3 regions of the Arthrobacter paludis genome follow, and region 3 is predicted to be linked to each of the others. Evidence: riboswitches for the same ligand, from Rfam matches in the RefSeq annotation. Region 3 holds a riboswitch; each other region holds the start of a gene.
The links. Region 3 has a riboswitch for S-adenosylmethionine ahead of AC1Q5D_RS14330 (substrate-binding domain-containing protein). Riboswitches for the same ligand answer to the same signal wherever they lie in the genome.
Positions count from the first base shown of each region.

Region 1: it holds a riboswitch for S-adenosylmethionine, as region 3 does, so the genes downstream of both, AC1Q5D_RS05105 (MFS transporter) here and AC1Q5D_RS14330 (substrate-binding domain-containing protein) in region 3, are expected to answer to the same signal.
Region 2: it holds a riboswitch for S-adenosylmethionine, as region 3 does, so the genes downstream of both, AC1Q5D_RS08280 (bifunctional o-acetylhomoserine/o-acetylserine sulfhydrylase) here and AC1Q5D_RS14330 (substrate-binding domain-containing protein) in region 3, are expected to answer to the same signal.

Region 1 is NZ_JBXAEW010000004.1:208,952-216,576, forward strand. It holds gene AC1Q5D_RS05095 (AbgT family transporter) at 1-681, shown strand, start outside; gene AC1Q5D_RS05100 (NAD(P)-dependent alcohol dehydrogenase) at 678-1,778, opposite strand; SAM riboswitch class IV at 1,950-2,067, shown strand; gene AC1Q5D_RS05105 (MFS transporter) at 2,117-3,532, shown strand; gene AC1Q5D_RS05110 (LLM class flavin-dependent oxidoreductase) at 3,546-4,937, shown strand; gene AC1Q5D_RS05115 (IclR family transcriptional regulator) at 5,067-5,861, opposite strand; gene phtC (3,4-dihydroxyphthalate decarboxylase) at 5,918-6,667, opposite strand; gene AC1Q5D_RS05125 (NAD(P)/FAD-dependent oxidoreductase) at 6,664-7,625, opposite strand, start outside.
Region 2 is NZ_JBXAEW010000008.1:54,652-62,276, reverse strand. It holds gene AC1Q5D_RS08295 (hypothetical protein) at 1-260, shown strand, start outside; gene AC1Q5D_RS08290 (hypothetical protein) at 257-1,348, opposite strand; gene metX (homoserine O-acetyltransferase MetX) at 1,712-2,851, opposite strand; gene AC1Q5D_RS08280 (bifunctional o-acetylhomoserine/o-acetylserine sulfhydrylase) at 2,848-4,191, opposite strand; SAM riboswitch class IV at 4,255-4,370, opposite strand; gene AC1Q5D_RS08275 (VOC family protein) at 4,537-5,184, shown strand; gene AC1Q5D_RS08270 (CPBP family intramembrane glutamic endopeptidase) at 5,243-6,022, opposite strand; gene AC1Q5D_RS08265 (phosphotransferase) at 6,054-6,956, shown strand; gene tpx (thiol peroxidase) at 7,077-7,574, opposite strand.
Region 3 is NZ_JBXAEW010000017.1:51,870-59,494, reverse strand. It holds gene AC1Q5D_RS14350 (gamma-glutamyl-gamma-aminobutyrate hydrolase family protein) at 1-237, opposite strand, end outside; gene AC1Q5D_RS14345 (glutamine synthetase family protein) at 237-1,649, opposite strand; gene eat (ethanolamine permease) at 1,646-3,076, opposite strand; gene AC1Q5D_RS14335 (FadR/GntR family transcriptional regulator) at 3,257-4,021, shown strand; SAM riboswitch class I at 4,208-4,297, shown strand; gene AC1Q5D_RS14330 (substrate-binding domain-containing protein) at 4,375-5,439, shown strand; gene AC1Q5D_RS14325 (sugar ABC transporter ATP-binding protein) at 5,429-6,946, shown strand; gene AC1Q5D_RS14320 (ABC transporter permease) at 6,943-7,625, shown strand, end outside.

The sequences.
Region 1 (7,625 bases), on a different contig from region 3:
GCCGGGGCCCCGCTGCGCAACGGGGACGGAGGCTTCCTTCCCGAGTCGCCGCTGCTCTCCTCCGTCGTCTTCCTCGTCTTCACCGTGCTGATCGTCCCGTCGATCGCCTACGGGGTGCGCCTGAAGAAGATCACCGGCACGCAGTCGGTGGTCGAGATGATGGGCCAGTCCGTCAGGGACGCCGCATCGTTCATCGTCGTCGCGTTCATCCTGGCGCAGTTCCTGGCCCTGTTCTCCTGGAGCGGGCTGGCGTCGTGGGTCGCCGTCAACGGGGCGCGCCTGCTGGAGGACGCCGACTTCACGGGCTACGGGGCCATCGTGGCGTTCGTCGTCGTCGTCTCAATCCTGAACCTGGTCATCGCGTCCGGATCCTCGCTGTGGACGCTCATGGCCGCGGTGTTCATCCCGATGTTCGGGCTGATCGGGTACGAGGCCGGCTTCGTCCAGGCCGTGTTCCGGGTGGGCGACTCCGCCACGCAGGCCCTGACCCCGCTCAACCCGTACCTGGTGATCATCCTCGCGTACCTGCGCCGGTACGAGCCGGACGCGGGCCTGGGCTCGCTGATCGGGCGGATGCTGCCGTTCACCGCCGTGTTCTGGGTGCTCTGGCTCGGCGTCCTCACGGTCTTCTTCCTCACCGGGACCGGCACCGGGCCCGGGATGGACATCTACACCGGCTAGAACACCACCACGGGCTTCAGTGTCGCCCCGCTGGCGCTGTCCTCGAACGCCCTGTTGATCTCGGCGACGGGATACTGCTTCACGAGCCGGTCGAACGGGAAGAGGCCGGCCCGGTGCAGGCCGATCAGCCGGGGGATGAACAGCGGCGGGTTGGAGTCGCCCTCGATGACCATGCTGATCGTCTGCCCGGAGAGCAGCTGGGTGCCGACGTCGATGGTCGCCTCGGTGCCGAGCGCGCTCGCGCCGACCAGGGCGGCGTGCCCGAGCGTGCCCATCGAGTCGGTCATGGTGCGGAAGACGGCGGCGACGCCGGTGGTGTCCACGGCGTACTGCGCCCCGCCGCCGGTGGCCTCCCGGATCTGGTCGATCTGGTCGTCGGCGCGCCCGTCGACGGTGTGGGTGGCGCCGAGCTCCTTGGCCAGTTCCAGCCGGGAGGGGACGACGTCGACGGCGACGATGGTGGTCGCGTTGGCGACGCGGGCGGCCATGACCGCGGCGAGCCCGACGGCGCCGGCGCCGAAGACGACGACGTTGGACCCGGCCTCCGGCCGGAGCACGTTCAGGACCGCGCCGGCGCCGGTCTGGATGCCGCAGCCCAGCGGGCCGAGCAGCTCGAGCGGGGCGTCGTCGTCGACCTTCACCACGCTGCGGCGGGCGACGTTCGCGGCCGAGGCGAACGCGGACTGGCCGAAGAAGTGCGAGGAGACGGGGGCGCCGCCGTCGCGCGAGAACGCAGCCGTCCCGTCGGCGCGGCGGCCGGCGAAGTTGTGGTCGTAGAACGCGGCGCAGTAGGCGGGGTGCCCGTCGCGGCAGAACCGGCAGGCGCCGCAGCTGTTGAAGCTGAGCACCACCTTGTCCCCGGGGGCGAGGTCCGCGACCCCGTCGCCGACCGCCTCGACGGTGCCCGCGCCCTCGTGGCCCAGGACGGCGGGCAGGGGAGTGGGGTACCACTGGTCGCGGACGATCGCGTCCGTGTGGCAGACCCCGCAGGCGGCGAGGCGCACCCGCACCTCGCCGGGTCGGGGGTCGTCGAGTTCGAGTTCGGCGAGCTCGAACGGGGCCTTCGGGGCGGTGGCGAGGGCGGCGGTGACCTGCATGGTGGGCTCCTTGCGCTTCGGGATGTGGTGCGGCCCACCCTAGGCGGCTGCGCCGCGGAGGCGAAGGGTGTGTCGCCGCCTGGCCGGGCCAAGCGCGGCGCTGGCCGCCCATGACCGTTCATGACGTCCCCGGGTGCGGCCCGGGCGCGTGCCCGGATACGCTTTGGGAGGAATCACGAGCGCCAACGCTGCAGAACCCTGGTTCGTTGGCCGGCAACCCTCCGACCCGTGTGGGGTGCCCCAGGTGATGATTCGGCCCGCGCCACCCGGTGGCGGGCAAGACCGGTAGCGCCCGCCCTCCCGGGGCCCGGGCGCGCCCCGAGCCGAACGAGGTCCGCATGTCCGCACCCCCGTCCGCCCCGCCCGTCCGCGTCCGCGACAAGCGCCGCGTGCTCCTCAGCGCGTTCGTCGGCACCACCATCGAGTGGTACGACTTCTATCTCTACGGCACGGCCGCCGCGCTGATCTTCAACGTCCAGTTCTTCCCGCAGGCCAGCGAAGTCGCCGGAATCATCGCGTCCTTCGCGACCCTCGCCGTCGGCTTCCTGGCCCGCCCGCTCGGCGGGATCGTCGCCGGCCGGCTCGGCGACCGGATCGGCCGCAAGGCCCTCCTCGTGGCGTCGCTGCTGCTCATGGGCCTGTCCTCGACGCTGATCGGGCTGCTGCCCACGTTCGCGTCCATCGGCTGGTACGCCGTCGTCGGCCTCGTGCTGCTGCGCCTGCTGCAGGGCCTGTCCACGGGCGCCGAGTGGGGCGGCTCCGCCCTGCTCTCCGTGGAGCACGCGCCCCGCACCCTGCGCGGCTTCTTCGGCTCGTTCACGCAGGTCGGCTCCTCGGCCGGGATGCTCCTGGCGACCGGCGCGTTCTTCGTCACGCAGAACGCCCTGACCGCGGAGCAGTTCGAGTCCTTCGGCTGGCGCATCCCGTTCCTGGCCTCCGCGGTGCTCGTCGCCGTCGGCCTGTGGATCCGCCTCGGGGTGGAGGACGCCCCCGAGTTCCAGGCCCTCAAGGCCAGCGGCGAGACCGCGCGCACGCCGGTCCGCGACGTCGTGCTCCACCACCGCCGCGCCCTGCTGGTGACCATCGGCCTGCGCCTGGCCCAGCCGGCGCTGTTCTCCACGATCACCGTCTACATGCTCACCTACCTCAAGGACGTGCGGGAGAACTCGACGGCCGGCGTCGTCGCCGTGATGGTCGCCAGCGCCATCGGCCTGGCCTCGGGCCCGCTGTGGGGCCTGGCCTCCGACCGGTTCGGCCGGCGCCGCATCGCCGTCGCCGCCGCGGTGGGCATCGGCGTGTTCGTGTGGCCGTTCTTCGCCTTCCTCGGGGCCGGCCCGCTGGCCCTGTTGCCGCTGGTCGTCATCCTCGGCCTGAACGTCCTTCACGACGCGATCTACGGGCCGCAGGCCGCCTGGTTCGCCGAGCAGTTCCCGCTGCGCGTGCGCTACACCGGGGTGTCCATGGGCTACCAGCTCGGCACGGTGGTGTCCGGCGGGCTGACCCCCGTGATCGCCGCGTCCCTGTTCGCCGCCGGCGGCCGGACCCCGTGGCTGGTCTGCGGATACCTCACGCTGCTGGCCGGGCTGTCCCTGGCCGCCGCGCTGGCCGCGAAGGACCCGGCCCAGGCGGCCCGCAGCCGCGAGCGCGCCGGCCTGGGCGCCCACGACGAGTTCGCCGACGGGCCGATCACGGGCGACGGCGGCGTCGCCGTCGCCGTCCCGGCCGGCGCCCCCGAGCCCACCCCCGCGAAGTAGGAGGAACCCGCCCATGCCCCGGCCGCTGCTGCTGAACGCGTTCGAGATGATGGTGCCCGTCCACCAGTCCCCGGGGCTGTGGCGGCACCCGGACTCCGGCGCGGCCGGGTTCGAGCGGCTGGACTACTGGGTGGACCTGGCCCGGGCCCTGGAGGACGGCGGGTTCGACGGGCTGTTCCTCGCGGACGTGCCCGGCCTGTACGACGTGTACGGCGGCGGGCCGGACGCTGCCATCCGCTCCGGAGTCCAGTACCCGCTGCTGGACCCCGTCGTCCCGGTGTCGGCGATGGCGGCCGCGACGCGCCGGCTCGGCTTCGGCATCACCGCGTCCGTCACCTACGAGGCCCCGTACCTGCTGGCCCGGCGGTTCGCGACCTTGGACCACATGACCGGCGGGCGGGTCGCGTGGAACATCGTCACGAGCTACCAGGACTCGGCCGCCCGCAACCTGGGCCTGGCCGGGCAGATCCCGCACGACGAGCGCTACGACCGGGCCGACGAGTTCATGGACGTCGTGTACAAGCTGTGGGAGGGGTCCTTCGAGCCCGGCGCCGTCCGCGCCGACGCGGAGGCCGGCGTGTTCACGGACCCGGGGAAGGTGCACGCGATCGGCCACGAGGGCCGGTACTTCTCCGTCCCCGGCCACGCCCTGGCCCAGCCCGGGCCGCAGGGCACGCCCCTGCTCTTCCAGGCCGGGGCGTCCGCGCGCGGGCAGCGGTTCGCCGTGGACCACGCCGAGGCGATCTTCTTCTCCGGCTCCTCCCCGGCCCTGGTCCGGCGCTGGGTGGACGGGGTCCGAAGCGAGCTCGAGGCGCGCGGCCGGTCAGGGGACGCCATCAGGGTCTTCGCCATGGCCACGGTCGTCGTCGCGGAGACCGACGCGGCCGCGGCCGCCAGGCTCGAGGACTACCGCCGGTACGTGGACCTCGAGGGCGCGCTGGCGCTCTTCGCCGGCTGGACCGGCGTCGACCTCTCCGGTGCCGACCCGGACGCCCCGCTCGAGTACGCCCAGACCGAGGGCAACCAGTCCGCGCTCGCCGCGTTCACCAAGCTCGACCCGGGCCGCCGGTGGACCGTGCGCGAGCTCGCCGAGTTCATCGCGATCGGGGGGCGGGGACCCGTCATCGCCGGGTCCCCGGCTACCGTCGCCGACGAGCTCGAGCGCTGGCGGGACGAGTCCGGGATCGACGGGTTCAACCTCTCGTCCGCGGTCCGCCCGGCGGACCTGATCGAGTTCGCGCGCCTGGCCTCCCCGGAACTGCGCCGCCGCGGCCTCCTGCCGGAGACGGACGCCGGGGCCGCGGGCGCGACGCTGCGGGAGCGGTTCTTCGGCGCCGGCCCGAAGCTGGCCGCGGACCACCGCGGGGCCGGGCACCGACGGGGGGCGGCGGTTCCGGGGCGCTGAGGGGCACGGGTCCCCGGCTGGACGGGGGGACGACGGGGGCGCGGCGTACCCCGCGGGACGAAGTGCCCCGTGGACGTCCGGCGGGGGTATCTAATCCCAGGTGGCCGTGGGCGTCCCTGCAGGGAGGGACTAGACCAACAACGCCCGGATTTCCTCCTTCGCCGCCCGGACCAGCACCCCCAATTCGGCCCTGAGATCATCGGTCATGCGGTGGGCCGGCACGGACACGTTAATGCCGTAGGTCTTGCCGCTCGGGCTGGTGATGGCGCCAGCCACTGACATGACCCCGTCCTCACTCTCCTCTCGGCTCGTCGAGTAGCCGACGTCGCGGATCTCCTCCAGGGCGGCGACCAGGGCAGTCCGAGAGGTGATGGAGCCCTTGGTGAGTCCCGGAAGTTCCTCCTGCGGATACAACGTCTGGAGCTGTTCGTCCGAGAGCAGGCTGAGCATCGCCTTGCCCGTCGCGGTGCAGTTGGCGGCGATTCTCGCACCCTGGCGGGATGCGACACGGACCGCACGCCGGCTTTCGATGGCCTCGAGGAAGTGGGTCTCCGTGCCGTCGAGTTCGGCAAAGTGCACGGTTTCCCGGGTCGCCTCGAAGAGGCGTTCCATGACCGGTCGAATGAGCGTTCCGATGTCGACGTGGCGTCGGATCGCAACGGCGATCGAACTGAGGGCCTGGCCGGGTTCGTATGCCTTGGTCTCCGGGTTTTGCCGCACGAAGCCGCGGTAGAGGAGCATCCCCATCAGTCGGTGCGCCGTCGACGAAGCCACGCCGAGGTACTTGCTGGCATCGGTGAGCCGAATGCTGGGACGGCTCTCGAACAGCAAGAGCAGGCGCAGGGCGTTGTCGACGGACTCGATGGGGTACTGCGGCGGGGAGGTGCCGAACCGCGAGGCGTCCTTCGTCTCTGAAGAGGGCATGGCATTCATGGTACTGAGCCGCCATTCCGTCGTCGCGCCAGCTGACACATCCGTGGTCAAGACCGTTCACCCAGGCGCGCCAATTCGTGCTTCCACGCGGTTCCGGTGTTGAACGCGCCGCCGAGATCGGGCAACTCGGCCATGTCGGCGTCAGGCAGGTCGACAAGGCTTCCGCCGGCAGAGGCAACCTGTAGGGCCAGTCCCGCGAGGCCGTCCACGCTGATGGCCTGCAAGACCGCTTGCTCGACTGTGGGAGCCGCGCTTGTGAGACCATGGCCGCGCAGGACGACAACCGGCCTCGACCCCATGGCATCGGCCATCTCCGCGGCGAGTCGCCGTTCTCGGATAAGCACTCCGCGTGGGTAGACGGGCACCCCGCCGGCTGCGAGCCGCGTTCCGGGGATATCATAGGCACCCACGATAGGCCGCACCCTCAGTCCGGCCAGGTCGGCTGCGACGACCTTAGGCGGATGGGCGTGGACGACGGCCTGGGCGTCCGGACGGCGCCGGAGGACCTCGGTGTGCAACGGAAGTTCGTTGGGCACCGCATACCCTCCGTCCAGCTCCCCGGGGGCAGCGGGGGCGCCCTCGAAATCGACCAGGCGGATATCCTCGGCTTGCGTGTAGGCCAGGCCGCGCTCATGCGGACCGCGGCAACGCACGAGCAGCGCGTCGTCGGAGACGCGCAGGCTAATGTGCCCCAGGATGCCGTCGGCGAGTCCCCGGCCGGCGAGGACACGGCAGGCGAGGGCGATGCCTGCCCTTTCGACGGAGTGGGTCCCGGGGAGAGTGCTGTCGCTCGTCACGGCGTTCCCGTCGGTTGCGGCTGGAGTTGCGGCTCGAGCTTGTCTCGCAGTTCCTTGACCGTGGCGCCCCTGGCCATACCTAGCCGGCAGGCGATGAGGGCCTTGGGCCAGTTCACGATTGCCGCGCCGATCAGCTTGACGCCATCGGTTGTGTACAGTGCGACGAACTGCCCGTGGACCTGGGGGTGCCCAATGATCACGTGGTCGACATTGCCCCCGACGCGTCCCACGACCTGGATCTTCCAATCGTGCTGGTCGCTCCAGACGTACTCAATGGGCGCGTAGGCCCGGGGCGCCTCAGGGTGGGTGATGTTGTGGGCCACGCATGCAGCCTGCTCGACCGCGTTGGTCCAGTGTTCGATCCTGACGTCCTCGCCGTGTTGGGGGTGGCGCCATCGTGCCACGTCGCCGACCGCATAGACGTTGGGTGCGTCCAGGGCCTGGCAGTACTCGTTGAGGACCACACCGTTTTCGACCAGCAGGCCGGAGGCCTGGAGCCACGCATCGTTGGGGAGGACTCCGATTCCGACCAGCACGGTGGCCGCCTCTAGGCGTTGGCCGTCGGTCAGGTGCAGGGTGAAACCGCCCTGCTCGCCTTCGATGCTCTCGACGCCGGTGCCGAACATCGTGCGGACACCGTTGTCGCGATGCAGGTCGCCGAACCATTGCCCGATCTCGGAATTGAAGATCCGGCTCATCGGCACGGGGACGGGGTCGATGATTGTGACATCCAGCCCGAGGCCCCGTGCCGTTGCCGCTGCTTCCGCCCCGATGAATCCGGCCCCGATGACGGCGAGGTCGCCTCCACCGAGAAGGTCCGCGCGCAGTGAGCGTGCGTCATCCAGGGTCCGCAGGACGTGGATTCCGGGTCGGCGTCCCCAGGGGGAGGGGCGGGGGCTGGCTCCGGTGGCGATCACGAGGTGGTCGTACTGGAGGGGGGCTTGGCCGTCAAGGTCCA
Region 2 (7,625 bases), on a different contig from region 3:
CGGACGACGCCGGGGCGGGCACAGACGACGAGGCGAACCGGCCCGTCGGCGTCGGCCGCCCCGGCGGGGACGCCGTCGATCCAGGCGCCGGGGCGGCGGCCTGGGCCGGTGGTGCCGTCAGGACCGGCGGCACGGCGGACGCCTCGGGGCCGCCCCGCGGCGGACCGCCGAGGACGGCACCGGAGGCCCCCAGCAGGAGGCCGGCCGCCACCAGCACCGCCGTCGCCGGTGTGGCGGAGCGCATCGCACCCGCCCGCTAGTCGTCGGCTCCGGAGCGCCGCGTCCTGGCGGTGTTGGCGACCGCCGCGGCCCCGAGCAGCCCGAGCCCGCCCAGCGTCGCCGCGAGTGTCCACGCGGACGAGGCCGTGCTGGACGCCGACGTCAACTCCCCGCCGTCCGTGTGCACGATGCCGGGGACCGGGAAGCCGCCTGTCGTCCCTCCGCCGGTGGGCCCGCCGCCCGGACCCGCGACGCCACCCACGGGCTGCCCGCTCGGCGAGTCCGATGGCGTGGGGTTGGGGGTCGGGTCGGGGCTGGGCGGAACCGGTTGCGTTCCCCCGGCTGGGCTGGGCGATGGAGACGCGGTGGGCGTGGGCGTGGGCTCCTGCGGCTCCTTGGTCTGCGTCGGCGTGGGCGTCGGCGTCGGCTCCTGCGGCTCCTTGGTCTGCGTCGGCGTCGGCGTCGGCGTGGGCGTCGGCGTCGGCTCCTGCGGCTCCTTGGTCTGCGTCGGCGTCGGCGTCGGCGTGGGCTCCTCCGTCTTCGTCGGCGTCGGCGTCGGCGTCGGCGTGGGCTCCTCCGTCTTCGTCGGCGTCGGCGTCGGCGTGGGCTCCTCGCTCTTCGTCGGCGTCGGCTCCGGCTCCTCGCTCTTCGTCGGCGTCACGCTGGCGCTCCCGGACGGTTCCCCGCCCGTCTCCGTCGGTTCCGGGTCCTCCGTCTCCGGGGGCGCGCTCGACGGCGCGGGCCCCTGGCAGAGGATGACGTGGCTGATCTCCTTGTCATTCGACGCGCCGTACGAATTCCCGGCGACGATGTCGCTGGAGTAGACGGTGTTCTCGCCGTCGCCCGAGCCGGCCTTGACCACGACGCCCAACCAGACGTGGCCGGGGCTGGGGGCGCCGATGGTGTAGCTGGTGGCGCCCGGAGCGAAGCCCTCGACCTTGGTGCAGCTGCCGCCGAAATAGGCCTCCCAGTAGGCGGTGCCGTTCGTCTGGTCGCCGGAGTTGTCGGCGGTCACGCCTGTCGGCGGCGAGGCAGGCACGATGGCCTGCAGGGCATAGGCGGTGGAGCCGCCCACCGCGAGTGTGGCCGCGGCCGTCACGGCGGCGGCGGACCAACGGATGTTCGTCATGATGATCCCCAAGTGATTCGGTTGTGTGCCGAACCGCCGCAATCCCCACGATGCGGCGCCCCAAATTCGGCGGGGCGCCCCCCACGGGCGCCTTGCCGGGAAACCTACCAGCGGGTTGGTCCGTTGCAAGGGGCGAAGGACCATGCGCGTCAAGGCCTCACAGCGGGTGGATTATGTTGCACTGCGGCGGGGAATCCGGGAAGCGTCGAGGGCCGTGATGACGGCCTTTTGGCGGTCAGGGGGACCGCGGGGGCGCCACCAGCGCGCACTGGACTGCACTGTGCGCGCGCAGGCGGCGGGTGGAGGGCGCGCTTGGCCGGGCCCGTCTCCCCAGGGGGCCGGACAGCGCGGAGGGACGGCGCCTCAGGCGAAGATGGTCTCCCGCAGGACGCCGTCCAGCTGCTGGATGTCCGTCAGGAACCCGTCGTGGCCGAGGGGCGAGGAAATGTACTGCACGCCCGGCGCGCCGGGCAGGAGGGAAGCGAGCCGCTCGGACTGCTCCGGCCAGTAGAGCCGGTCGCTGTCGACGGCGGCCACCATGAACTCGACGCCCGCGAGCCCCGCCAGGGCCGCCTCGACGCCGCCCCGCCCGCGGCCGACGTCGTGTCCGACGAGTGCGTCGTTCAGGACGAGGTACGCATTGGCGTCGAACCGCCCCACCAGCTTGTCCGCCTGGTGGTCGAGGTAGCTTTCGATCTGGAACCGCCCGCGGTCCCGCGTGGCCGATCCGTACGGGTCCTCCGCGCCCTGCGCCCGGTTGCCGAACCTCAGGTCCAGCTCGGGCTCGGCGCGGTAGGTGATGTGCGCGATGCGCCGGGCCAGGGCCAGGCCAGCGTCCGGGAATCCGCCGTCCGCGTAGTAGTCCCCGCCCCGGAATCCGGGATCGAGGCGGATGGCCGCGGACTGGGCCTGGCCGAACGCGATTTGCTCCGCGCTGGCCGCGGCCGTCGCCGCGATGACCAGGCAGTGCCTGACCCGCTCCGGGTGGCAGGCCGCCCATTCCAGGGCGCGGGCCCCGCCCATGGAACCGCCGAGCACCGCGTGCCAGGCGCCGATCCCAAGCGCGTCGGCGAGCCGCGCCTCGAGGCGCACGGAGTCGCGGATGGTCGTGAAAGGAAAGCGCGAGCCCCACGGGTTCCCGTTCGGGTCCGGGGACGCGGGTCCGGTGGTGCCGTAGCAGCCGCCGAGCATGGCCGGCGCGACCACGAAGAAGCGCTCGGTGTCGACCGTCAGGCCCGGGCCGACGAACCCGTCCCACCAGCCGGGCTCGTCGCCTTCACCGCGGGCGACGTGGGTGTCGCCGGTGAGGGCGTGCAGCAGCAGGACGGCATTGGAGGCGTCCTCGTTCAGCGTGCCCCAGGTCTCGAACCCGATGTCGACGGCGGGCAGCCGGCCCCCCGTCTCGAAGTCGAACGGCCCGGTGTGCAGGCGCCGCAGGACGCCGTCGGGTGCGGTCCCGACGGCGCCCCGCGTCACCTGCGGAGTGTCCACGTTGGTGCTCACCGCACCGCCTGCGCCGAGGCCGTCGGGTGCGCGCCGGCGGACGCGAAACCGGACTCCAGGTCGGCGATGATGTCGTCGATGTGCTCGATCCCGACGGCCAGGCGGACGAGGCCCGGCTTGACGCCGGCGGCGAGCCGCTCCTCCTCGCTGAGCTGGGCGTGCGTCGTGGACGCCGGGTGGATGGCCAGGGAGCGCACGTCGCCGAGGTTGGCGACGTGGGAGTGCAGCGACAGCCCGTCGATGAAGGCCTGCCCGGCGTCCTTGCCCCCGGCGATCTCGAACGCGACGATCGCGCCGATGCCCTTCGGCCCGTACTTGCGGCCGCGCTCGTACCAGGGGCTCGAGGGCAGGCCGGCGAAGGCCACCGACTCGACCTGGGGGTGGGCCTCGAGGAACTCGGCGACACGCTGGGCGTTGGCGGCGTGGCGCTCCACGCGCAGGCTCAGGGTCTCGAGCCCCTGGGCGATCAGGAAGGCGTTGAGGGGCGCGACGGCGGAGCCCAGGTCGCGGAGCAGCTGCACGCGGGCCTTGAGGATGTACGCGAGGTTGGCCCCGAGGATGCCGTTGGCGCCGAGGTCACGGGCGTAGACGAGCCCGTTGTAGGACTCGTCCGGCGTGTTGAACCCGGGGAACCGCTCGGGGTCGGCCGCGAAGTCGAAGTTGCCGGAGTCCACGATGGCCCCCGCGATGGCCGTGCCGTGGCCCCCGAGGTACTTGGTGGCCGAGTGCACGACGATGTCGGCGCCCCATTCGATCGGCCGGACCAGGTACGGGGTGGCGAGCGTGTTGTCCACGATCAGCGGCAGCCCGGCCGCGTGCGCCACGCCGGCCACGCCCTCGATGTCGAGGACGTCCTGGCGGGGGTTGGAGACGACCTCGCCGAACAGGGCCTTCGTGTTCGGGCGGATCGCCGCCCTCCAGCCCTCGAGGTCGTCGGGGTCGGCGACGAACGTCGTCTCGACGCCGAGCTTGGCCAGCGTGTGCTTGAGCAGGTTCTGCGTGCCGCCGTACAGGCTCGGACTGGCCACGATGTGGTCCCCGGCCTGGGCGAGGTTGAGGATCGCGAACGTCGTCGCCGCCTGGCCCGAGGCCAGCAGCAGGGCCCCGATGCCGCCCTCGAGGTCGGCGATGCGGGTCTCGACGGCCTCCTGCGTGGGGTTGCCGATCCGCGTGTAGATCGGCTCCAGCTCCTGCAGGGCGAACCGGGCGGCCGCGCTCTCCGCGCTGGGGAACACGAACGAGGTGGTCTGGTAGATCGGCAGGGCCCGGGCCCCCGTCGCCGGGTCGGGCGCCTGGCCGGCGTGGATCTGGCGGGTCTCGAAGTTCCAGTTCTGGGACATGGTCTCCCCTTCTCGTCGGGGCCGCCTCCACGCCACGCACGCCAGCGGCCTGCGTGCGGGATCGACCCGCGCTTGTCCGTTGCCTTGTGGCAACGGACCTGGTCCTCACCCGGGGCACCCCACCGCGAGTGGAGGGTTGCCGGCCAGCAAACCGGGGTTTGACGCTGGCGCTCATGACCGTCCCCCAAGTCTCCGGCACCCGGGGCCGCCGCGGCAAGCCGCCCCGTCGCAATGTGACGCACCGCCCTCCGGGCCCTACACCGTCGGGTCCGCGATCGCCGCATTGTTGCGCCGGTTAGGCCACCCTAAGTCGAGACGCACTTCACAAGGTGACATCATGAATCCATGAGGTTGGACCATGTTTCTTACGCCTGCGGACCCGACGGACTGACGGCCACGGCCGAGCGGGTCGCCAAGACCCTGGGGCTCGAGTCCGTCAAGGGCGGGGTCCACCCGCGCTTCGGGACCCGGAACGTCATCTTTCCGTTGAAGAACCGCCAGTACCTGGAGGTGGTGGAGGTCCTCGACCACCCGGCCAGCGACAAGGCGCCGTTCGGCCAGGCCGTGCGCGCCCGCTCGGAGATGGGCGGGGGCTGGATGGGCTGGTGCGTCGCCGTGGACGACCTCGCCCCGTTCGAGGAGCGGCTGGGCCGCAAGTCGGTGCCCGGCAACCGCAAGTTCCCCGACGGGCAGGAGCTCACCTGGCAGCAGATCGGCATCAAGGGCCTCATCGCGGACCCGCAGGTGCCCTACATGCTCCGCTGGGACGAGGGCACCGAGGCCCTGCACCCCTCCAACGCCATCCCGGACCCGCAGGGCCGGATCTCGAAGGTGTGCATCGCCGGCTCCCGCGACCGGGTCCGCGAGTGGCTGGGCCAGCCGGACCGCTCCCCCGTCGGCGACGACGTCGAGGTCGAATGGCAGGCACCCAACGGCATCCCGGGCATCCTCTCCGTGACGTTCGAGACCCCCACGGGCCCCATCACGCTGTAGCCCCAGGCCGCGCAGTGCTCGACGGCGGTCCCGCGGTGCGGGGCCGCCGTCGCCGCGTCTAGGCCCCGATGCCGATGGCCGCCCCGAAGAGGGCGTACCCGACGAACCCGGCCGCGTCGAGCAGCGCGTGGGCGACGACCAGGGGCATGACGCGGCCCGTGCGCACGTGGAACCACGCGAACACGACGCCCATCGCGACGTTGCCCAGGAACGGGCCGAAGCCCTGGTAGACGTGGTAGGAGCCGCGCAGCAGCGCGCTCGCCGCGATGAACGCGCCGGTGCCCCACCCGAGCGCGGCCAGCCGGTCGCGCAGGAAGCCGACGACGATGGTCTCCTCGAGGATCCCGTGGCGGACCGCCGAGAGCAGCAGGACGGGAACCGTCCACCAATAGGGGTCCAGTGCCGCGGGCACGATCGCCGTCGTCACACCCGCCGCCCGGCCCGCCGCGTACACGCCGAGCGTGCCCACGCCGATCACGGCGAAGAGCAGCAGCCCCCAGGCCGCGTCCCGGCCCGGCCGGCGCAGGTCGAAGCCCATGGCGCGGAACCCGTTGCGGCCGCCCAGGGCGAACAGCAGGAAGACCAGGGCCACGGGCGCGAGGTCGAACGCGATGTCGAGCAACTGGTACGTCAGGTCGAAGTAGCGGCGGTCGCTCAGCGGCGGGTTCATCGTCGTCGTCTGCCCGCCGAGGGGACCGCGCGTCAGCTTGTCCGCGAGCTCCACGACGGCGTAGGCGGCCGACTGGCCCAGGGACAGCGCGAGGACGATGCCGAGTTCGAGCCACGGGACGCGGCGGCTCCCCGGCAGGGCGGTGCGGGCGTCCGGCTCTGGCTGCATGCTCCGATCCTAGGTGCGGAACAATGGCGCCATGACCCGACCGCCGCTGCCCGCCGAGATCGGCCTCGCCGGACGGCTCCGGCCGGGCCCGGACTGGGCCGGCGGCGTGGTCGAGGAGGGTGGCCGCGAACACATGGTGCTCGTGGCGCGCGGCCAGGCGGTGCTGCGCATGGCGCGGACGCCGGCGGCGGCCGCCGACCTGGCCCGGCGCACGGCCCTGGCGGACGCGCTGGCCCCGCTGCTGTCGGCGCGGGTGCCGCGCTCCCTCTCGCCGGTCTGGAGCGGGGACGACGGCGGGGTCCAGACCGCGGGGGCCTCGGGCACCGTCGGTCCGGACGGTACCCCGGGCGTGCGCGCCGCCGTCGTGCTCGAGTACCTGCCTGGCGCCGCGCACCCGCCGCACCGCGGGGAGGCCGCGACCCTGCGCGCCGTGCTCGCGGACCTGGCCCGCGTCGACACGGCCCCGCTGCGCCACCTGCTGGCGCCCCCGTTCGCCTACCGGGGCCCCTGGACTCCGCTGCGCGAGGCGGAGACGCTCGCGGCCCTGCCGCCCGGGCTGCGCGCGGCGGCGGAAACGGTGTTCGCGCGCCTGCCCGGGTTCGCCGGCGTGCCGCCCGGCCTCGTCCACGGCGACCTGGCGGGCCACAACATGCACTGGGACGCCGGCCGCCTCGTCGGGATCCTGGACTGGGACCTCTCCGCGGCGTGGGACCCGGCGGTGAACGCCGCGCACCTGGCGCTGTGGCACGGCCGCGACCTGCTGCCGCTCATCGCCGCGGACGCCGCGGCCGCACGCCGGGCCCGGGTGTGGATCGGGGCGTTCACCCTGGAGGCCGTGCACGACGCCTCGCGCCGCACGGACGCGCCCCGGCTTGACCGGCTGTTCCGCAAGGCCGGGCCCCGGCTGCTGGACGCCGCTGCGGCGGCCCGCTGATCGGTGGGCCGCATCAGGGGGCCCCGGATTCTCAGCGAAGTCACCCGTTCGGCGCAATGTCACCCGTTGCTACGGGTGACATTGCGCCGAAGGGGTGATGTCGAAGGGCGGTGCCGGTCCCTAGTTGAGGGCGGCCAGCGCGGCGTCGTAGTCCGGCTCGGTGCCGATCTCCGGGACCAGCTGCGAATGCAGCACGGTGCCATCGGAGTCCAGGACGACGACGGCGCGGGCCAGCAGGCCGCGCAGCGGGCCCTCGGCCTGCTCGACGCCGAAGTCCTCGCCGAAGCCGGAGCGGAACGCGGAGGCCGCCGTGACGTTCTCGATGCCCTCGGCGCCGCAGAAGCGGCCCAGCGCGAACGGCAGGTCGGCCGAGGCGCACACGACCGCGGTGTTCTCCAGGCCCGCGGCCAGCTCGTTGAAGCGGCGGACGCTGGCCGCGCACACGCCGGTGTCGACGCTCGGGAAGATGTTCAGGACGACGCGGCGCCCGGACAGGTCGGTGCTGGACACGTCGCCCAGGTCCGTGCCGGTCAGGGTGAACTCGGGGGCGGCGGCGCCGACGGCCGGCAGCTCCCCGGTCGTCTGGATGGGGGTTCCTTTGAATGCGGTGGTTGCCATGTCCCCATTCCTACCACGCGGCCGCGCGAGCACCGGATTGTGACCGCCCGC
Region 3 (7,625 bases):
GTAGTTCGCCGGGTCCACGTCGACGCCGCCGACGACGATGAGCCCGTCGAGCGCGTCGAGGACCGAGGGGTCGGTGCCCACGGGCGGCAGGAGCAGGGGCGTGCCCCCGGCCCGGACGACGGCGGTGACGTAGTTCCCGGGGACGATCGCGGCGGTGTTGTTCCACACGCCCCACGATGCGGTCTGCCAGTAGGTGGTGAGTCCGATGCGCGGCCGGCGCGCGGTGGCGGCCGCCATCAGTGGCGCTCGAATCCGCGGCGGACTTCCCAGTCCGTGACCGCAGCGTTGAACTGCTCGAGCTCGACGTCCGCCGCGTGCGTGTAGTGCTGCACCACCTGCTCTCCGAAGACCTGCTTGGCCACCGTCGAGGCGGCAAACAGCTCCCGGGCCTCGGCCAGCGTGCGGGGCACGTGCTCGGCCGTCGACTCGTAGGCGTTGCCGTCGACGCGGTCCGGGAGCGCGAGCTCGTTCTCGACGCCGTACAGGCCGCCCGCCAGCATCGCCGCCAGGGCCAGGTACGGGTTCGCGTCCGCACCCGGGAGCCGGTTCTCCAGCCGGGCGGCGGCGCCGGAACCGACGAGGCGTACCGAGCAGGAGCGGTTGTCGATCCCCCAGGCGACTGCCGTGGGCGCGAAGGAACCCTTCGCGAACCGCTTGTAGGAGTTGACGTTCGGGGCGTAGAGGAGCGTGAACTCGCGCATCGTGGCGAGCACGCCGGCGATGAAGTGGTCGTACGTCGCGCTGCGCGTCTGGCGCTCCGCGTCCCAGAACGCGAGCCCACCGTCCAGCCCCCGCAGGGACATGTGGATGTGGCACGACGAGCCCTCGCGGGGGTTCGGCTTGGCCATGAACGTGACGGACTGCCCGCGCTGGGCCGCCATCTGCTTCGCGGACAGCTTGTAGAACGAGTGGTTGTCGGCGGTCGTGACGACGTCGTCGTAGCGGAAGGCGATCTCGTGCTGGCCGAAGTTGCATTCGCCCTTGGCCGACTCCACCACCATCCCGGCCTCGAACATGGCGTTGCGGACGTCCCGCAACAGCGGCTCGACGCGCATCGAGCCCAGGATCGAGTAGTCGACGTTGTGCAGGTTCGCCGGGACCAGGTTGGCGTACGAGCCGTTCTGGGCGTCCTCGTAGCTCGTGTTGTAGAGCATGAACTCGAGCTCGGTGCCGGCGAGGGCCTGGAACCCGAGCCCGCCGGCGCGGGCCCGCTGGGCCTGGAGGATGCCGCGCGGGGAGACGGCCACCGGTTCGCCCGAGGTGTAGGAGAGGTCCGACTGGATCATGACCGTCTTGTCCAGGTAGGGCACCCGGCGGACGGTGTCGAGGTCCAGGTCGAAGACCATGTCCCCGTAGCCGGTGTCCCAGCTCGAGACCGCGTACCCGTCCACCGTGTTCATGTCGGTGTCCACCGCGAGGAGGTAGTTGCACGCCTCGGCGCCGTGGTCCAGGACGGAGTCGAGGAAGAAGCCGCCGTGGACGATCTTGCCCTGCAGGCGGCCCTGCATGTCGGTGAAGGCCAGGATCACGCTGTCGATCTCGCCGGCCCGGATGCCGTCGCAGAGCTGGTCTCGGGTGAGCAGTTTGTCGTTGCGGGGGTGGTTCATCGTGGTCCTCGGTGTCGTGTCGGTCATCAGCGGTGCGGTCATTTGAGGGTCTTCTCCGTTTCGGCGAGGAGCGCGAACTCCTCCTCGGGGGCGTTGGCGACCAGGCGGTGCCGGCTGTAGAACCAGAAGTAGGCGAGGGCGGCGGCGAAGACGGCGGCGGTGATGGTCGCCGCCAGGACGTCCACGACGAAGGTCGCCACGAGGGCCACGACGGCCAGGGCCAGCGCCACACCGGTGGTCGCGGTGCCGCCCGGGGTGCGGTAGCCGCGCTCGAGGTGCGGCTCGCGGACGCGGAGCATGATGTGGCTGAGGTTCAGCAGCACGTAGGAGAGGGTGGCGCCGAAGACGGCGATGTTGATCAGGAGACCGCCGTTGCCGGTGGCGGCGGCGAGGATGAACCCCACCGTGCCGGGCACGACCAGGGCCACCCACGGGGTGTGCCGGCCGGTGGTGACCGAGAGGAACCGCGGCAGGTAGCCGGCGCGGGACAGGGCGAAGAGCTGGCGCGAGTACGCGTAGATGATGGAGAAGAAGCTGGCGACGAGCCCGGCGAGCCCGGCGTAGTTGACGATGTCGGCCAGGACGGGGTTGCTGACCGCCCGCAGCGCCTCCGGCAGCGGCGAGTCGGAGCCGGCCATGGCGGCGGCCCCGGCGGTGCCCGGGACCAGGACCAGCATCGCGGCCCCGGAGACGATCAGGATCATCATGGCGCCGATGATGCCGCGCGGCATGTCCCTGCGGGGGTCGGCGGACTCCTCCGCCGCCAGCGGGACGCCCTCGATGGCCAGGAAGAACCAGATGCCGAACACCAACGAGGCCAGGACGCCGGAGAAGCCGAAGGGCAGGAACGCGCTGGAGCCGGCCGAGCCGTCGGGGACGATGTCGAAGAGGTTGGCCGCCTCGAAGTGCGGCGCCAGCCCGACGGCGGTGATGACGAGCGCGACGACGGCGATGGCGGTGATGCCGAACATGACCTTCAGGGCCTCGCCGACGCCCCAGATGTGCAGGCCGATGAAGACGACGTACGCCACGAGGTACACGGGCCAGGAGTTGGTCATGCCGAACAGCCCCAGCGCCTCGATGTAGCCGCCGATGAAGGTGGCGATGGCGGCGGGGGCGACGGCGTACTCGATGAGCACGGCCATGCCCGTGGCGAAGCCGCCGAGGGGGCCGAGGGCCCGGCGCGCGAAGCCGTAGCCGGCGCCGGCGGTCGGGAGCGTGGAGGACATCTCGGCCAGCCCGAAGACCATGCAGGTGTACATGATCCCCATGAGCACGAACGCGATGAGCAGGCCGCCCCATCCGCCCACGCCGAGGCCGAGGTTCCAGCCGGAGAAGTCGCCGGAGACGACGTAGGCGACCCCCAGCCCGGCCAGAAGGACCCAGCCCGCGGCGCCGCGTTTGAGCTGGCGGTGCTTGAGGTAGTCGTGGTCGACGCTTGCGTAATCGATGTGGGATGTCCGTGCCATGGAAGCCTCACTGCCAGCGGAGGAAGTTGGAAGATCAATGGACTGTTATTAGTCCTTTGACTGCTGACCACTGTGAGTCACGCCACCAGTGGGTGTCAATGCTTGAGCCGGAGCAGACCCATTAAAAGTTTGTTTCCACACCATTGGGGGTGCCGTTGCCGCCTGTGCGATGCTTGCACCATGTCCGAGACACCGTCCGCCGACAGCCCCGCGGCCGCCGCGTTCCGCGTCCTCGGCCAGGTGCGCCGCGGCAACGTCTTCGAGGAGACGGTCGAGCAGCTGCTGCGCGGGATGCGCCTGGGCGTCTTCGCCCCCGGGACGCGGCTGCCGGCCGAGCGGGACCTCTCCGAGGAGCTGGGGGTCTCCCGGGCCACCCTCCGGGAGGCGCTCGCAGAACTGCAGCGCGCCGGGTACATCACGATCCAGCGGGGCCGGTATGGCGGCGCCGTGGTCTCCGACCGGGCCCCTGGGCCCGGCCGGTCGCTGCGCAGCCAGGACGCGGCCCGCGTCGAGGACGTCCTCGTCTTCCGGGCCGTGGTCGAACCGGCGGCGGCGGCGCACGCCGCGATGGCGCGGCTCTCCGCCGAGCAGCGCACCGGTCTGGTCGCCGCGCTCGACGCCGTGGGCGGGGCGGACCCCACGCACTACCGGCCGCTGGACGCCAGGCTCCACGTGGCCATCGCCGAGCTCTCGGGCTCGCCCATGTTGGCGCAGGCGGTCGCGGAGGCGCGGTCCGCCACCAGCGACCTGCTCGACAGGATCCCGGTCCTCGACCCCAACATCGCCCACTCGCACGAGCAACACGCGGCGATCGTCGCGGCGATCCTCGCCGGCGACGCGGAGGCGGCGCGCGCCCGCATGGCCGAGCACCTCGAGGGCACGGCGGCCCTGTTGCGCGGGTTCCTGGAGGACGAGCGGACGCCGAACACCACGACCCGGGACTGAGCGCGCGCAACAGACCCGCAACAAAGGTCGTGCGGACGCGTCACATGACGCGGAGTGACGCGCCCTGCCCCGTCCCGTCGCCCGGAGATGGCGCCGCGTGACGCGTTGCGTCGCCCTACGGCGTCATGTGGCGGTCATGTGACGGGCGGGTGCCACGCGCACCGTCGTCGTTGGTTGAATCGGGGCACACCATCCAGAGCGGCCGAGAGATCTGGCTCGTCGACGCCGCAGCAAGGCCCCCGCAGGGGCGAGTGCTACCGCCAGAACCGATGGAGTTCCACGCGAACCGGCACGCCGCCTGGCGCCGCCGGAGTGTGCGCGGCTCCCCAGCACCAACCCGGAGGACGCCCACCATGACCACCACCGCAACCCGCCGCCGTCCGGGCGCCACACTGCTCGCGCTCGCCCTGGCCGGATCCGCGGCCCTGACCGGATGCTCCCTCAAGGAGCCCGCGGCTCCGGCCGGCGCCGCCCCCGCTGCCGGGGCAACGCCCAGCGCGGCGGCCGAGGCCACGCAAGCCGCCGCCTCCGTGCCCTCCCTCGAGGGAAAGACCGTCGGCATCGCGGCGAAGGACATCGTCCACGACTTCAGCCGGGTCGTGTACGAGGAGCTCCAGGCGCGCATCGAGGAGCTGGGTGGCACCGTCATCGCCACCCAGGCCGAGGCCCAGGACGGCAAGCACGTGACGGACGTCGAGAACCTCGTCGCCCAGCGCCCCGACGCGATCATCGTCATCCTCGGCGACGCGCAGACACTGACGCCGGCGCTGAAGAAGGTCGAGGACGCGGACATCCCCCTGTTCACGGTCGACTTCCAGTCCAAGCACAGCGTCAACAACGTCACGAGCGACAACTGGAACATCGGGACCACCCTGGCCCGGACGCTGGCCGAGGACATCGGCGGCGAGGGCCGGATCCTGGCCTTCAACGGCTTCCCCGGCGTCACGCCGTGCCGGATCCGGTACGACAGCCTCAAGCTCGTGCTTGAGGACTACCCGCAGATCGAGATCATCGAGCCCGAGCTGCAGGACAAGTACGAGGGCACCATCGAGGACGCCAAGCGCCAGATCCAGGACCAGCTGCGCCGCCTGCCCGACGGCAAGGTGGATGCCATCTGGAGCTGCTGGGACATGCCCCTGATCGGCGCCGCGCAGGCCGTCGACGCGGCCGGCCGCGACGACATCGGCCTCTACGGCGTGGACGCCGAGCCCGGCGCCCTGGACCTGATCGCCGACCCGGAGAGCTCCTTCGAGTTCACCGTCGCCCAGCAGACCCGCGAGATGGCCGCCACCTCCGCGAACAACGTCGCCCTGTACCTGGGCGGGCGGCAGGACGAGGTCCCGACCACGAGCTACCTCGAGCCCGTGTTCGTGGACAAGGACAACGTCGGGCAGGTGCGCAGTGACCTTGGCATCTGAGCCCGCGCTGCTCGCCCTGCGCGGCATCGGCAAGTCCTTCGGCCCCGCCCGCGTCCTCGACGGCGTCGACCTCACCCTGCGCCGCGGGGAGATCCTGGGCCTGGTCGGGGAGAACGGGGCCGGCAAGTCGACCCTGATCAAGGTCCTCACCGGCCTGTACGCCGCCGACGGCGGCGGCATCGAGGTCGACGGCGCCCCCGCCCGGATCGCCCGCCCCGCCGACGCCGAGGCGCTCGGGATCCGGGTCATCCACCAGGACCGGCACCTGGCCGGGCGGCTCACCGTGGCCGAGCAGCTCTACCTCGGCCACCTGCCCGGCACCGCCTGGCTGGACCGCCGCGGGCTCGAGCGCCGGGCCGCCGCCGACATCGAACGGTGCACGGGCCAGCGCGTGGACGCCGGACTGCTCGTGGACGAGCTCACCGTCGCCCAGCAGCAACTGGTCCAGATCACCCGAGCAGTGCTCGCCGAGCCGAGCGTGCTGATCCTCGACGAGCCGACCGCCCCGCTCGCCGCCGGCGAGGTCGACCAGCTCTTCGGGACCCTCCGGAGGCTTCGCGCCACCGGGGTGGGGATCGTCTACGTCTCCCACTACCTCCAAGAGCTGCGGGAGATCACCGACCGGATCAGCGTGCTGCGCAACGGCCGCAACGCAGGGGACGTCCGGCTCGGAGCCGAGGGCACCCTCGACGATGTCGTCGCGCTCATGGTCGGCCGTGCCGTCACCGAGTTCGACCACGCGCGCCAGCCTCGCGCGCCGAGGTCGGATGCCACCGCGTTGGAGACGGAGGGCCTGCGGGTTCCCGGGGCCCTGGACGGGCTCGACCTGCGGGTCCGCCCCGGCGAGATCGTCGCCGTCACCGGCCTGGTGGGCTCCGGCGTCGACTCGGTGGCCGACGCCGTGACCGGCGCGGTCCGCCGCGCCGGACGGGTGGCCGTCCACGGCCGCTCCATCCGGGACGGCGCCGACTTCGTCGCCGCGGGCGGGGCCTACGTCCCCGCGGACCGGCGCCGCGACGGGCTGCTCACCCGCCACACCGTGGCAGAGAACCTCACCGCGGCGAGCCTGCGCAGCATCAGCCGCGCCGGCGGGTTCCTCGCCCAGGCCAAGGAACGGGCGCTGGCGGCTGGTCTCGTCAAGCGGCTCGACGTCCGCCCGGCGGACGGCGCCGCCGTCGCCGGCCGCCTCTCCGGAGGCAACCAGCAAAAGGTGGTCCTGGGGCGGTGGCTCGCCACCGGCGCGTCCGTCTTCGTCCTGGACCAACCGACCTCCGGCGTCGACGTCGGAAGCCGGGCCCAGATCTACTCCCACCTCGGCGAACTGGTCGACGGCGGCGCCGCCGTCCTGGTGGTGACCGTCGACCTGGAGGAACTCGTGGGCCTCGCCGACCGGATCCTGGTCCTCCACCGGGGATCCGTCGTCGCCGAGATCTCCGGGCCGGGCGCCACCACGGACCGCATCCTCGCCCTCGCCTCCGGCGCCGAGACCACCAAGGAGCCCGCATGAGCGCCACCACCGCCATCCCCGCGCCCGGGGCCACCTCCCCGCGGACCGCGGCCGGCCGCGGCCTGCTCGCCTGGGCCGGGTACGCCGTCGTCGTTCTCGTCCTGGCCGCGTTCGCCCTCGCGTCCCCCCACTTCGCCACCCCGGGAAACGTCGGGGCCGTCCTGACCCAGGCCACCGTGTTCGCGGTCGCCGGCATCGGCCTCGCCGTCGTGATCGCGACGGGGGGCGACGACGTCCTCACGGGCGGGATCGACCTGTCCATCGGTGCGGTCGCCGGACTCGCCGGCACGGTCGCCGCCGTCGCCGCGACGGCCGGGGCCCCAGCCGGCACCGCCGTCCTGGCCGCCCTGGGGACGGCCGCGGCCATCGGCGTCGCCAACGGCGCCGCGGTGGTCCTGGGGCTGCGGCCGCTCCTGGCCACGCTGGCCACCATGGGCATCGCCTCCTCGCTCGAGCTCGTCGTCAGCGGCAACGTCAAGACGGCCCTCGAGGGCGGCCTGTTCCGCTGGCTGCGCGACGGCAGCGTCGCGGGAGTCCCCGCCGCCGCCGTGGCGATGGCGTTCATCGGCGCGGCCGCCTGGTGGGCGTTCGGACGCACGGCCTACGGCATCAACTGCTACGCCGTCGGAAGCAACCCCACCGCGGCCACCGTGGCGGGGCTGAACCCGAACCGGTACCG